2 regions of the Streptomyces sp. NPDC007025 genome follow, and region 1 is predicted to be linked to the other one. Evidence: riboswitches for the same ligand, from Rfam matches in the RefSeq annotation. Region 1 holds a riboswitch; the other holds the start of a gene.
What was found. Region 1 has a riboswitch for cobalamin ahead of metE (5-methyltetrahydropteroyltriglutamate--homocysteine S-methyltransferase). Riboswitches for the same ligand answer to the same signal wherever they lie in the genome.

Region 1 (4,211 bases):
TCCCGCACCTGGCTTGCTCAGTACCGCGGGAGGAGTTCGGCGGCGACCGCCGTGATCGTCTCGACGGCCTGTGCGAGAACGGGGTTTCCCCGGGCACCGAGTCGGGTGACAGCCATGATGCGGCGCGCCGGGGCCGGTTCCCCGCGCAATTGGATCCGGGCGACGGGCGAGTCCTCGCGCAGTCGCGCCAGGCGCGGCACCAGGATCACGCCGAACCCGTGCCCGACCAACGCCGTTCCGGTGTCCCACTCGTCCGCGTAGTGGGCGATGTCGGGTGTGAAGCCCGCACTCATGCAGGCCGCGAGCACGAGCTGGTGGTAGGTCGTACCCGGGCTGCCCACGATCCACTGCTCCCTGGCGGCATCGGCCAGCGTTACCCTCCGGCGCTGCGTCAGGGGGTGGTCATGGGGGACGACCAGGTCCAGCGGATCCTCCAGCAGCGGCCGCTGGTCGAAGCGCTGGTCCGTCATCGGCGGCGAGTCCGCCGTGACGACGAGCAAGGCCAGATCGGCCTCTTCCGCGAGCAACAGGTCGAAGCAGCGATCCGGCTCTGCCTCGACGATGCGCACCCTCATGTGCGGGTGGGCATCGCGCAGTCCGGCGGCGGCGGGCGGCAGCAGACTGCTGGCGGCGGTGGAGAAGCCGCACAGCGTGACCGGGCCGGTGGGCTCGGTACCGACAGCGGCCAGTTCGGCGCGGGCGAGTTCCCACTGTTCCTGAAGGCGCTCCGCGTGGCGCAGCAGGACGCGGGCGGTGTTCGTCAGGCGGATGCCGCGGCCCTGCTGCACCACGAGTTCCTCGCCCACCGCGGCGGCGAGCTGACGCAGTTGGTAGGAGACCGCTGAGGGCGTGTAATGCAGGGCCCGGGCGGCGGCGGTCACCGTGCCGTGCTCGGCGACCATCTGCAGGATCCGGAGCCGGGAGTCAATCATGCAAAGAGTTTGCATGATTGACTTCGAATTCGTTTGATTCCCCTTGTGTTTCCCGGCCTGCACACTGGCTTGCGTGACTGATCAGCGTCTTTCCCCGGGCAGGAGCGCCCGCTCGGATCCGGCCCCCGTCTCCCCGCCCGCCGCACGGTCCATCCGAGGGCGGCGGCTGCCGGAGGGCCGGGATGACCGGCGGACGGTGCGGACCACCGGACTCCTTGTGCTGGTGCTGACCGCAGGCGCCTATCTGCCCGGCCCGCTCTACCCGGACTACCAGCGCCTCTTCGGCTATGACGACCTGGTCATGACGCTGCTCTTCGCGACGTTCGCGCTGGTGAGTGGACCGACGCTGCTGCTGTGCGGCCCGGCCGCCGATGTCGTGGGCCCCCGGCCGGTGCTGCGGTCGAGCGTGCTGCTGGCCGCCGTCGGCTCCGGATGCTTCCTCCTCGCCCTCGGCCCCGCCTGGCTCTTCGCCGGACGCGTGAGCCAGGCGCTGGCGCTGGGAGCCGCGACCGGCGCCGCCCAGGCCCTCATCACCCGGCACCGACACCCCACGGCCCGTATCGGCGGACCCCTGCTGGCCGGACTGGCCTTCGCGGCAGGCACCGCCGCGGGCCCGGCCCTCTCGGGGGTACTCGCCCAGTACGCGCCGGCCCCCCTGGTCACCCCCTACTTGCTGCACCTGGCGCTGCTGGCCTGGGTCTGGCACCTGATGCGCCGGAACATTCCCGAGCCCGGGCCGGGGGCCTCCGGGGCCCGCCGACGGTGGCGCCCGGCCCGCCCGCATCTGCCCTCCGCCCTCCGGCCGTTGTTCGTCGTCGCCGGGCTGACCGGGTTCCTCGCCTGGGCCGTCGTCGGCATCTACCTCGCGCTCCTTCCGGCGCTGCTCGCGCGTACCTCGCGCGGAGCGGGCCCGGCCCTGGCGGGGGGCGTGGTGGCGGCAGTCCTGGTGTGCTCGGTGCTGACGCAGTGCGCCGGGATCCGCCGCTCGGCACGCTCGGCCCGGGCCCTCGGTCTCGCGGCACTGACCGCAAGCCTGGTGCTCCTCGCCGCCAGCGGTGCCGCATCGCTCCACGCGACACTCGTCTCCGCCCTGCTCGCCGGCTCCGGACACGGGCTGGCCGTCAGCGGGGCCGCCCGCGCGGTGGACGCGCGGACACCTCCCGGACACCGCGCCGGGATCGCGGCCGCGCTGTACCTCCTCTTCTACACGGGGTCCGGAACCCCGGCCGTCGCCGTCGGACTGATGTCCGCGCACATGCCGCTCACCGCGGCGGTGACCGTGCTGAGCTGGGCCGGTGCCGCCCTCGGTGCGGTCGTTCTGTGCTCCACCTGCCGCCTGCCCGTCCCGGTGCGGCGAGACGGGCGGGCGACGCACTCCGCCGCGCACGTCCCTCGCCGGGTCTTCCTAAGCAGCCGTCCGGCGCGTGGGACGGGGACGTCTGCACCGGTCCGGCTGCGCGGCCGCCGCCCACGCCCGTCGCCGCGTTCCTCCGTCGGCCCGGCGGACGTTCGTCCCCCGGGCCGACGGCCGGTCCCTCCTGGCCCGCATCGGCCGACAGCGCAGGAACACCCCTCCGGGACGTGGCGGAACCGCTGAACCGCATGAGGGCGACGCGGGCAGGGCCACCGGCGGAGTCGGGGAGGACACGCTCACCTCCGGAGTGCGGCGCCCGGGACCGGGCGCGGATGGGCCGGGGACTCGCGGGGCGCACTACCCAGGCGGGGGGCTCTGCGCCTAGGCTGGCGGGGCAGCTGGTTCGTCCCGTCCGCCAGGCGGGATGTCGTAAGAGGGAACCCGGTGGAAGTCCGGGACTGCCCCGCAGCGGTGAGTGGGAACGACCGCCGTCACACGCACTGGACCCGACGGTCCGGGAAGCGACGGCCAGTAGGAGCCCCGCCGGGAGACCGGCAGGCGCGCCCGCGAGTCCGAAGACCTGCCCGTTGCCCGCACGCGCCCATGTGTGTGCGGACATTCCGGTGACCTCGAGGGCGGGTCGGCGCACATATCCGGTGGACGGAAGCAGGCCGCGCTTCCGCCTTTTCACCGGTGTTCCGTCACCTTCGCTCCTCGTGCCCGCCGGGATCCCGACGAGACATCTCGCGAAGGAGATCTCCGTGACAGCGAAGTCCGCAGCCGCGGCAGCAGGGGCCACCGTCCACGGCTACCCCCGCCAGGGCCCGAACCGGGAGCTGAAGAAGGCCGTCGAGGGCTACTGGAAGGGCCGCGTCACCGCCGAAGCCCTCCGGCAGACCGCCAAGGACCTGCGCGCCGCCAGCTGGCGACAGCTCGCCGAGACCGGCATCCACGAGGTGCCCACCGGCGACTTCTCCTACTACGACCACATGCTGGATACCGGCGTCATGGTCGGCGCCATCCCCGAACGCCACCGGGAGGCCGTGGCGGCCGACACCCTGGCGGGCTACTTCGCGATGGCCCGCGGCACCCAGGACGTGGCGCCGCTGGAGATGACCAAGTGGTTCGACACCAACTACCACTACCTGGTCCCCGAACTCGGTCCGGACACCGTTTTCGCGGCCGACGCCACCAAGCAGGTCACCGAGCTGAAGGAAGCCCTGGCGCTGGGGCTGGCGGGCCGGCCCGTGCTGGTCGGTCCGGTCACCTACCTCCTGCTGGCCAAGCCCGCCCCGGGGGTCGCCGCGGACTTCGAGCCGCTGAGCCTGCTGGAGCGACTCCTGCCGGTCTACGCCGAACTCCTCGCCGATCTGCGTGCCGCGGGCGCCGCATGGATCCAACTGGACGAGCCCGCACTGGTCCAGGACCGCACCCCGCAGGAGCTGGCCGCCGCGGAGCGGGCCTACCGCGAGCTGGGCGGGCTCACCGACCGGCCGAAGCTGCTGGTCGCCTCCTATTTCGACCGGCTCGGGGACGCCCTGCCGATGCTGGCCAAAGCACCGGTCGACGGCCTCGCGGTGGACTTCACCGAGGCGGCCGCGGCCAACCTCGACGCGCTGGCCGCAGCCGGCGGCCTGCCCGGCAAACGCCTGGTGGCCGGCGTCGTCAACGGCCGCAACATCTGGATCAACGACCTGGAGAAATCCCTGACCATCCTGGGCACCCTCCTCGGGCTCGCCGGCCGGGTGGACGTGTCGGCCTCCTGCTCACTGCTGCACGTACCGCTGGACGTGAAGGCCGAACGCGACATCGACCCCGAGGTGCTGCGCTGGCTCAGCTTCGCCCGGCAGAAGACAGCCGAGATCGCCACCCTCGCCAAGGGCCTGGCACACGGCACCGACGCCATCGGCGCCGAACTGGCCGCC
Region 2 (4,211 bases), on a different contig from region 1:
CGCGCCCACCCTGGCGATCGGGGTGTCCACCATCTTCTCGGAGGTCGTGGGCGGCTCCGGGATGAAGGCGTTCTGGTACCACTTCGCCATCATGTTCGAGGCGTTGTTCATCCTGACCGCCCTGGACGCCGGCACCCGGGTGGGCCGGTTCATGCTCCAGGACATGCTCGGCAACGTCTACAAGCCCTTCCGCCGGGTGAGCTGGTGGCCGGGCCTGCTGCTGTCCAGCGGCGTCATCGTGGCGCTGTGGGGCTACTTCCTGTGGGTGGGCGTCCACGAGCCGCTCGGCGGGATCAACCAGCTCTTCCCGCTCTTCGGGATCGCCAACCAGCTGCTGGCCGCCGTCGCCCTGGCGGTCTGCACCACGCTGCTGGTCAAGTCCGGACGGCTGAAGTGGGCGTGGGTGACGGCCGTACCGCTGGCGTGGGACGCCGTCGTCACACTGACGGCCAGTTGGCAGAAGGTCTTCTCCACCGACCCGAAGATCGGTTTCTTCCAGCAGCGCGCCGACTACCAGGAGGCCATCGACCAGGGGAAGGTCATCGCCCCCGCCAAGAGCATGGACGACATGCACACGGTGGTCACCAACTCGACCGTGGACGGGGTCCTCTCGGCGCTCTTCGCGCTGCTGGTCATCGTCGTCCTCGCCGACGCGGCCCGCACCTGCGTGCGCGCGGTGCGCGACCCGGAGGGCACCCGGATGCACGAGGCGCCCTATCGGAAGTCGACGCTGACGGCGCCCGCCGGACTGATCGCCACCAAGGAGGAGAAGACCGAGCTGGCCGAAGCGGCGGCAGCCGGGCCGTCCGGCGGCGGAGCGGACGGGGACTCCCGGTGAGCGGGGCAGCCGCCGACCGGATGGTGCGCCCGGTGCTGCGTGCCGGACGCTGGGTGCGCTGGTATGTGCGCGAGCTGACCGACGAGAGCGCCTACGACCGGTATGTGGCCCATGTGCGCCGGCACCAGGGCCCGGACGCGGAGGTCCCCAGCAGGAGGGAGTTCGAGCGGCGCCGCACCGACGCCCGCGAGGGCGACCCGCGCGAGGGCTTCCGCTGCTGCTGAGTACCCGCCCGCGGGTGCGGTCGCACCGCGCCGCCGACCGTCCCGGCGGCGCCTTCCTCGGCGGGCCGCGCTGTCGGTGGTGTGGCGGATGATGACGGCATGGACATCACGGTGAGAACGGCCAGGCCCGCGGAATACCCGGAACTCGGCGAGTTGGTCGCCCGGGCCTATCTGAGCGGCGGGCTGCTGGACCTCGGCGAGGCCGACCCGTATCTGGAGACCCTGCGGGACGCTGCGGGCCGCGCCGGCCACGCGGAGCTGCTCGTGGCCGAGGAGGACCAGGGCGAACTGCTGGGCACCGTCACCTTCGTCGGCCGCGGCGGGCCCTTCGCGGAGCGGGCGCGCCAGGACGAGGGCGAGTTCCGGATGCTGGGAGTGCGCGAGTCGGCACGCGGACGCGGGGTCGGGGAGGCGCTGGTGACGGCCTGCTCGGACCGGGCCCGCGCGCTGGGGCTCTCGGGGCTGGTGCTCTCGACCCAGCCGACCATGCATGCCGCCCACCGCCTCTACCGGCGCCTCGGGTTCCGCCGGGACCCCGAGCGGGACTGGAGCCCGGTCCCGGGCGTCACCCTGTGGGCCTACGCGCTGCGCCTGTGAACGCTTCCCCGCCCGGGCCACGCGCCGCGCCCGGCCCGGGTGACCGGTCTCCGTGCCCGCACCCCGCGCCGCGCCGGGGGCGCTGCGGGGGGGCTGGCGCCGGTTCCCGACACGACCCAGGACGGCACAAGATATGGGGTGCCTGCTTAGGCCGAGCACAAGATGTATGGTGTCTCACGGCTGTCGCCCTCGACGCAGGGGAATCCGGTGCGAATCCGGAACTGTCCCGCAACGGTGAGGGGCCGGCGCGAGCCCGCCCGCGAGTCCGAGTACCTGCCGGCGGCAGCCTGATGAACGTCCAGGTCTCGTGGGTTGGACCGGTGGGCGGAGCGCGCCGTGCCCTGAACAGGGTTCCGGGCCCGGGACCGGGCTCGGTGCCCGAGCGGGGCGGCCGGGCGCGCGCCTCTCCCTCCGTGCCGCTGCCCACGGCCAGTGAGCAGCGAGGGAGAGCACCGCGTGACCGTCACCACCGCCCCCACCCTTCCGGCACCCGTCACCCCCGGCTCCGCCACGGGGGGCGAGGCCGGCGAGGACCCTTCGGCCGCCGCGTTGCGCGCGACCCTCGCCGCGCTCACCGCCGACCTCCCGGACGCGGACCCGGCTCCGGTGCTGGCCGCGGCGCTGCGCGGCAGGCAACCGGGCGCGGACGCGGTGGAACTGCGCACCCTGGCCATCGAGTCCGCGGCCGGCCGCATCAGCGAGGACCCCGCGTACTCCCGGCTGGCGGCCCGGCTGCTGACCCTCGCGATCCGGGACGAGGCGGCCGCGGAAGGCGTCGTCTCGTTCTCCGACGCGGTGGCGCTGGGCCACGCGGAGGGGCTGATCGCCGACGGTACGCACGCGTTCGTCCGCCGGCACGCCGACCGGCTGGACGCGCTGGTGCGGGAGGCCGTCGAGGACGGCGCCGACGACCGGTTCGGGTACTTCGGGCTGCGGACGGTCCACTCCCGCTATCTGCTGCGGCATCCGATCACCCGGCGCCCCGTCGAGACGGCGCAGCACTTCCTGCTCCGGGTGGCCTGCGGACTGGCCGCTGACGAGTCGCCGCAGGCCCTCGCGGAGGTGGCCGACTTCTACCGGCTCACCAATTCCCTCGCCTATCTGCCCTCCTCCCCCACGCTCTTCAACTCCGGCACCCGCCACCCGCAGATGTCCTCCTGTTATCTGCTCGACTCCCCCCAGGACGAACTGGACTCGATCTACGAGCGCTACCAGCAGGTCGCGCGGCTGTCCAAGCACGCGGGCGGCATCGGTCTGTCGTACTCCCGGATCCGCTCCCGCGGGGCACTGATCCGGGGCACCAACGGCCACTCGAACGGCATCGTGCCGTTCCTGCGCACGCTGGACGCGTCCGTGGCCGCGGTCAACCAGGGCGGCCGCCGCAAGGGGGCAGCCTGCGTCTACCTGGAGACCTGGCACGCGGACCTGGAGGAGTTCCTGGAGCTGCGGGACAACACCGGCGAGGACGCGCGCCGCACCCACAACCTCAACCTGGCGCACTGGATCCCGGACGAGTTCATGCGCCGCGTCGAGGCGGACGAACAGTGGTCGCTCTTCTCCCCGTCCGAGGCGCCGGAGCTGGTGGACCTGTGGGGCGAGGAGTTCGACGCCGCCTACCGCCGCGCCGAGGCCGAGGGGCGCGCGGTCAAACGGCTGCCCGCGCGGCAGCTGTACGGCGCGATGATGCGCACCCTCGCGCAGACCGGCAACGGCTGGATGACGTTCAAGGACGCCGCGAACCGCACCTCCAACCAGACCGCGGAACCGGGCAACACCGTGCACTCCTCGAACCTGTGCACGGAGATCCTGGAGGTCACCGACGACGGGGAGACCGCCGTCTGCAACCTGGGCTCGGTGAACCTGGCCGCGCACCTGAGCGAGGAGGACGGCGGCCCGCTGCCGGACCGGATGGACTGGAAGCGGCTGGACGCCACGGTCCGCACCGCGGTGCGGTTCCTGGACCGCGTGGTGGACATCAACTTCTATCCGACCGGGCAGGCCGCCGTCTCCAACTCCCGCTGGCGGCCGGTGGGCCTGGGAGTGATGGGCCTGCAGGACGTCTTCTTCCGGCTCGGGCTGCCCTTCGACTCCCCGGAGGCCCGCGAGCTGTCCACCCGGATCGCCGAGCGCATCATGCTGGCCGCCTACGAGACCTCCGCCGAGCTGGCCGAGCGGCACGGACCACTGCCCGCGTGGGAGGCGACCCGCACGGCGCGCGGCGTGCTGCACCCCGACCACTATCCGGCCACGGCCGGGGAGCGGGCCTGGCCGCAGCGGTGGGAGGCGCTGCGGGCACGGATCTCCCGGACCGGGATGCGCAACTCCCTGCTGCTGGCGATCGCTCCGACGGCCACCATCGCGTCCATCGCGGGGGTGTACGAGTGCATCGAGCCGCAGGTCTCCAACCTGTTCAAGCGCGAGACGCTCAGCGGCGAGTTCCTCCAGGTGAACACCTATCTGGTCGCGGAGCTGAAGCGGCTGGGGCTGTGGGACGCGCGCGCCCGGGAGGCGCTGCGCGAGGCCAACGGCTCGGTGCAGGAGCTGGAGTGGGT

Region 2: another riboswitch for cobalamin. It lies ahead of ACFYMO_RS16465 (ribonucleoside-diphosphate reductase subunit alpha); the one in region 1 lies ahead of metE (5-methyltetrahydropteroyltriglutamate--homocysteine S-methyltransferase).

The regions. Positions count from the first base shown of each region.
Region 1 covers NZ_JBIAFT010000002.1:28,181-32,391, reverse strand. The annotation lists gene ACFYMO_RS03490 (LysR family transcriptional regulator) at 18-932, opposite strand; gene ACFYMO_RS03485 (MFS transporter) at 1,006-2,529, shown strand; cobalamin riboswitch at 2,684-2,875, shown strand; gene metE (5-methyltetrahydropteroyltriglutamate--homocysteine S-methyltransferase) at 3,048-4,211, shown strand, end outside.
Region 2 covers NZ_JBIAFT010000007.1:334,759-338,969, reverse strand. The annotation lists gene ACFYMO_RS16480 (carbon starvation CstA family protein) at 1-838, shown strand, start outside; gene ACFYMO_RS16475 (YbdD/YjiX family protein) at 859-1,062, shown strand; gene ACFYMO_RS16470 (GNAT family N-acetyltransferase) at 1,162-1,659, shown strand; cobalamin riboswitch at 1,820-1,955, shown strand; gene ACFYMO_RS16465 (ribonucleoside-diphosphate reductase subunit alpha) at 2,116-4,211, shown strand, end outside.